DNA from 2 places in the Streptococcus sp. Marseille-Q5619 genome. Region 1 is predicted to be linked to the other one. Evidence: riboswitches for the same ligand, from Rfam matches in the RefSeq annotation. Region 1 holds a riboswitch; the other holds the start of a gene.
What was found. Region 1 has a riboswitch for thiamine pyrophosphate ahead of OC530_RS02395 (TenA family protein). Riboswitches for the same ligand answer to the same signal wherever they lie in the genome.

Region 2: linked by a shared signal. The riboswitch ahead of OC530_RS08350 (thiamine-binding protein) and the one ahead of OC530_RS02395 (TenA family protein) in region 1 are both predicted to bind thiamine pyrophosphate.

Annotation. Positions count from the first base shown of each region.
Region 1 covers NZ_CAMPPO010000002.1:249,658-252,911, forward strand. The annotation lists gene thiM (hydroxyethylthiazole kinase) at 1-568, opposite strand, end outside; gene OC530_RS02395 (TenA family protein) at 697-1,365, opposite strand; TPP riboswitch at 1,582-1,670, opposite strand; gene lctO (L-lactate oxidase) at 1,819-2,955, opposite strand.
Region 2 covers NZ_CAMPPO010000006.1:88,803-92,056, forward strand. The annotation lists gene OC530_RS08340 (ABC transporter substrate-binding protein) at 1-382, opposite strand, end outside; gene OC530_RS08345 (ABC transporter permease) at 421-1,179, opposite strand; gene OC530_RS08350 (thiamine-binding protein) at 1,142-1,432, opposite strand; TPP riboswitch at 1,501-1,603, opposite strand; gene cbpD (choline binding-anchored murein hydrolase CbpD) at 1,686-2,804, opposite strand; gene OC530_RS08360 (Veg family protein) at 2,892-3,158, opposite strand; gene dnaB (replicative DNA helicase) at 3,160-3,254, opposite strand, start outside.

The DNA of each region.
Region 1 (3,254 bases):
ATCCTGTCCCAATAACTTTTGGCATCATGGCACTACCATTATGAATCGTTACCACTTCTCCATTAACAGCAATCGCATCAACTTCTCCAGTCACTACTATTGGAATATGAAACTTAGCGTTGGCTGCTAGAGCAATCTCATCAATATTATCTACGCCCGCACTATCTACTCCTTTAGATGCCACATTTATTCCTACTAAAGAGGCAATCTCGCCAGCATTTCCTCTAATCGCTGCTAGTTTATAATTGTTGATTAGATCATCTGCTACTTTTTTTCTATATTCTCCTGCTCCACAGGCTACAGGATCTAAAACTGCTGGGACATTATATTTCTCTGCAATTTTCAGAGCAGCTTGGTATAAGTTCCAATTTTCATCCGTTAAAGTCCCAATGTTAATCAATAATCCTCCAGCATATTTTAATAGATCTTCTAAGTCTGCTGGGTACTCGCTCATAGCTGGTGAGGCACCCAGTGCTACTAATCCATTTGCTGTGAAATTTTTTACTACATCATTGGTGATGCAAATGACCAAAGGTGCTTTTTCTTTTAATAATTTTAAACTTGTCATATTGAAATCCTTCCTTTTCACTTTATACGATCTACTGATTTCGATTTATCTCTATCTTTAGTTGAGAATTTTTTTCAGTTACATTGAATGATTTACCTCGTCAAATTTGTCAGTACCCTGAACTTTCCCTAGACATCGTAACCAATATCAAAAAAGGCTAATTCTAAAGAAACTGCTTGATTCCAGCGTTGCTGAAGTTCTGTCAAATCTTCTCTACCTTTCCCAACACGATTGAGTTCGTCAATAAGAAATTGAACCCACTCTGCAAAGAAAGGACCTCTGTGGAGATTGATCCATTCCGAATGAATGTAGGCTTCAGGTAGAGCCAAATCTTTAGAACCCCAGTCTAAATAGAGACCTTCTGCAATGACCAGCATGACCAAAAGATGAGCATAGTCTGATGATGACACAGCAGAATACATAAGCTCCTGAAAGGCTTTTGTTACAGGGTGCAAGCTCACTTCCAGATAGTCATTCTCAGATACTTTTAACTCTTTGAAAGCCTTTTGGAAATAACCATCTTCATCTGCTTCAAGAAAGCCTAGTTGCTTGGCAAAACGAAGCTTGGATTCAAGCTGGTCTGCGTAGGCTACACAGGAACCCAGCATAGATAAGAAGGCATCAAAGAAGTGATAATCTTGAATCAGGTAGTCTTTTAAGACCTTATTCTCAATTGTCCCCGCAAAAAGTTCCTTGACAAAACGATGATTGCTTGCAGCCTGCCAATCCTTCTGACTATTTTTTAATAATTCTCCAACAGTCAAACCTGGCTCAAATGCATAAACCTGTGTTTCCATATTTATTTTTTCCTCTCTTTACTCCTTAGTAATCAATAAAACACCAAGAGATACCAAGTAAAATCCTAATTCCACTTGATCCTTTTAAAGAACATTGAGGGCATTTGCAGAGAGCTACCTAAACAAACCTATCCAGTTTATATAAACAAAAAAACTCCAATTACAATCAAGAATTAGAGTTGACTTACAAGATTAGATCGTTCATTTCGCCATACGAAAAAACGTTTCACATTTCCCTTCGCCAGTCTTAACTGTATCAGGTTCAATGGGTATCATCTCAGCTTAAAGCACCCCAAATGTCTTTATTATTTAATTACTGCACCAGTATAGCAAAAAATGAAAGCCCTAGCAAGATATTTGACCGAAAAATATCTTTATATAGTTTTTGATAGCTATTTATTCTTCCAATACACGAAGAAAAACCTCCACATTCAGTGGAGGCAATCTATTTTATCAATACAATTTTAAGTCACGAGGATCAACTGGGAAAGTTGGGTTGTATGGATTGTGACGGAGCTTGAAGTGTTTGACATCTTCAATAGTCTGAGTTCCAGACAACTGCATGACTGTCTTCAATTCCGCATTCAAGTGTTCAAAGACTTGACGCACACCAACACTACCGCCGAGAGCCAAGCCATAGATAACCGGGCGACCAATAGCTACTAAGTCTGCTCCTGAAGCCAAGGCTTTAAAGACGTGTTGACCACGGCGAACACCAGAGTCAAAGACAATCGGCACACGTCTATCAACTGCTTCTGCTACTTCTTGAAGTGAGTCGAAGGCAGCTGGTCCACCGTCGATTTGGCGTCCACCGTGGTTGGTTACCCAGATACCAGATGCTCCCGCAGCAAGCGAACGTTCAACGTCCTCACGGCATTGTGGTCCCTTGACATACACAGGAAGTCCTGAGTATTCAGCGATAAATTCTACATCGCGTGGAGACAAGCGTTGTTTAGCTGATTTGTAAACAAAGTCCATTGATTTACCAGCACCTTCTGGCAGGTATTCTTCAACAATCGGCATGCCAACTGGGAAGACAAAGCCATTACGCTTATCCACCTCACGATTGCCCCCTACAGTAGCATCTGCTGTCAAGACAATCGCTTTATAACCTTCAGCCTTCACACGATCCATGATGTGGCGGTTAATGCCATCATCTTTACTAAAGTAAAATTGGAACCAATGAGGTGTCCCTTGAAGGGCTTCAGAAATCTCTGGAAGGTCAACAGTAGAGTAAGAACTGGTTGTATAAAGAGAACCGAACTCATGCACACCACGCGCAGTCGCCACTTCACCCTGTTCATTCGCTAATTTATGAGCCGCAACAGGCGCCATAATGATTGGTGAAGACAATTTTTCGCCTGCAAACTCAATCTCTGTACTTGGATTTTCTACATTGCAAAGTGTATGAGGAACGATGAGTTTGTGGTTAAAGGCGCGGATATTCTCTCTTAAAGTGAAAGTATCTTCCGCCCCACTAGCGATATAACCAAAGGCTGCTTTAGGGATCACTTGTTGCGCCATTGGCTCCAAATCATAGGTATTGATGAAATCTACATGACCTTCTGCATTGCTTGTTTTGTATGACATAAACTGTCCTCCTTGATTAAGTAAGCGTTTGCTTTTTACTATACAACTATAATAACTCTTTTTTCAATCATTTTCAAGAGTTTTGCTTAAAAACCATCTTATTTTTTCATACAATATACTATCCCTACTTTCCTTAAACTCTAAACTTTAGTCTACATTAAGTGAATCGTTGAGATCTTTTGCTACCAGGCATTTGAACTACTTTTTTATTTGCTGATTCTATCTACTAATGCTATAAAAAACAAGTGAATAAGACACCAGAACATCCTCTAATAGGGCCTAGGGACTTATATCAATCC
Region 2 (3,254 bases), on a different contig from region 1:
TTCGAGAGATAATTCCAGATGTATTGTGTTCTACGATAGCTGCAACGGCAGTAATTCCTGCCCCTTTTTCCAATTTTTTAGCCATGTAGTCTTGGAAATAAACTGCAAATGGTGCCTTTCCGTTGATAACCAAGTCAGAAGAACTTTCTTCTGGTGGCAATTTCAAATCAACATCCACTCCAGCTTCTTTGAAATAACCTTTTTCCTTGGCAACATAAAGCCCTGTGTGGTTGGTATTTGGTGTCCAGTCTAGGATAAAGTCAACCTTCTTAAGTTCTGCCTCTTTGTTGTCTTTAGAAGCAGTTCCTTGACCACAGGCCACAAGCACAACAGCTACAAGAGCTGTTACAAGCGTTAAAAACACTTTCCATGTTTTCTTCATTTCAATTTCCTCTTTTCTTTTTCAGAAACATTCTAATTCTACGAACGTTTCCATTTAATAACATATTTCTCGCTGATATCGACCAACTTCATACCCAGAAGGCTGATAATCGATACCAGAATAATAATAGCAAACATGGTATCATACTGAAACAGTTTCTTGGACTGAATCATGTAGACACCTAGTCCTTCAAATCCTCCCAACCACTCAGATACCACGGTTGTGATAAAGGCATAGGAGACACTGACCCTCAGACCTGCATAAAAGTAAGGCAGACTGACTGGAATTTTAAAATGCCACAGGATTTGCCAAGGCTTGGCCCGCATCAGACTAAACAAGGTCAACATATCCTTGTCACAATGCCTAAAACCGTCCAAAATACTAACGATGATAGGAAAAGTTGTCGTCAAAATAATCAAGACAATCTTGGGCAGAATCCCATAACCTAGCCACAAGACCAAGATAGGAGCTATAGCAATGGTCGGAATGGTCTGAACGACCACCATCATAGGGTAAATCAAGTCATTGAGCCAAGTCAAACTGTCCATGAGCACAGCCATGAGACAGGCAATCAAGACTCCCAAAATTAGACCTAGCAAAGCCACTCTCAAGGTCGCCCAGCTATGGTACCAGAGAAATTCTCTATCACGAACAAAGGCCTGAAGAATTTCAAAAGGTGTCGGCAGGATAAACTTGGGGAGAAGTTTAAGAAAACCTGCTAACTGCCAGATTGACAAGACCCCCAGAAAGCCCAATAGACTAATGTGTCGTCTCAGTATACTTTTCAAGTTTCTCATCAATACTTAAAATCTCTCCTACATTTATTTTGACATTGGCAAAGACATTATCTGCCTCCTGCCCTGCCACTTCCAGCGCTTCTTTGAGAATGCGCATGAGCTCATCAAACTCCCCTTCCAAGACCGTTTCAAATGGTGTCACCACTATGGTCACTTCTTGAGCTTGTAGATAAGCAATGACTTGATCGATAACAGCAATCCGATCAATCCCCTGTGCTAGGGGTAAAACTTGCAAGGCGATGCTTGCTTTCATAAAAACCTCCTCTTCTCGTTTTCCTTTGACAAAAAGAAAAACCTTTACCATATATGGAAAAGGTCAAGAATAGACTAAGTATCGTTCCCTCCGCTGGCATTACCCAGATCAGGTGCGGTCGAAGTTTAACACTTCCTCTCAGACTGTACACAGACTCCCATATATTATATGGATATATGATAGCGCAAATTAAGAAAAATGTCAAGGAAACTGCTTACAGAAAAGAGCAGGAAACATTTCCTACTCCAATTTTCTATACTCGTTCTCCATCACTGTTTACTCTGTAGCCATCCACCGCCGTATTAACAGCTAAGACACCTGAAGAGTAAGAATAATACCACTTACCAGAAACTTGATACCAGCCTGTTTTCATTGCCCCTGAACTATCCAGATAATACCACGAGCCATTTTCCTTTAACCAGCCTGTCTGCATTTCACCAGATGATTTCAAATAATACCAGCTAGAACCATCTTTCAACCATCCCGTTGATTTAGACCCATTTGATTTAAAATGATACCAACTACCATTTATTTTCTTCCAACCGACAGTCGATCCATTATTTGAGCTATAATTAGAGCTATTCCCTGATTGGTTCTGATAATTTTGTGAAGAAGTCACTCCCTCTAGCTGGATATAACGACGACTTCCGTTATAAGCTGTATAACTCAACCACTTGTATCCATCTTTTTCGAGAATTTGATCATAATGAACCTTCTCCCCAGGATAATAGTAATCAATCGCAGTTGCGCTAGCTAGTGGCTGATTTTTGATAGCAGACTTAGACTTGAAATAATGTGTTCCTCCTGTTGAAACTGAGGTTTGACTATTCCCAACACTGCCACCAGCTAAATCTTTAAAATGAATAAATCCTGTCATCGTATTTGCTTTTATAATTCGTTTATTATAGGCTTCTGTATAACCATAGTTATATTCCTCGATCTCAATCTGATCTCCCATTACATTTGACACCCAGGCAACATGCCCATAAGTTCCTGCAGTAGACCAAGCAATAGAGCCAATCGCTGGTCTATTATCGACACGATAACCTTCACGACGAGCACGATAGCCCCATTCATTCGCATTTCCATAAGCCCTTGGAATCTCAAAACCATTGACATTACTCAAACGAAAGGCTGCAAAAGAAGTACACTGACGAGAATACATGCGCCACTGATCAATCTCCTGGCTCCCATTTTTATAATAAACAGGATAATCATCTCCACGCGCAATCGATCCATTTCCTCCAGAATAGGCATATACACTATCACTCGCTGCTAACATCAATCCTACTACTAAAAAAGGAACAACCTTTTTAGCTGATTTTCTGAAAGAAAACCTTGTCTCTGTTACTTTAAACGGTAAAATTTTCATTCTTCCTCCTTGAAAATAATATAAATCGAAGATTACCTTCACTTAAACTATTCGGAGAAAAAAGAAAAAGTGAGAAAATTTCTCACTTTAGTCCAGATAATGAATTAGATTTTTTTCTGTAAGGATATCTGAGTAAGTAAAGGATTCAACGTAAACATTAGCCTGTTTATCTCCTTCCACATTCCCAAATTCCACAATAAATAGGGATGGATAAACTTCAATTAACTTACCCAATCTATTTTTTTGACGCTTACGCCCATTTTCCAAGGTCATTTCAATTACATGACCCTCATGTGCCTTGATTTCCTCTTTGATTTTTTTCATCTTAGCTACATCTGTAAATGCATCTGTCATTTTATGCCTCCCTTTTTGAGATACTTGAAAATTTATTGTATTCTTTTTGGAAAATCAATTCCACTGTTCCACGAGCTCCACTACGGTTTTTCTCGA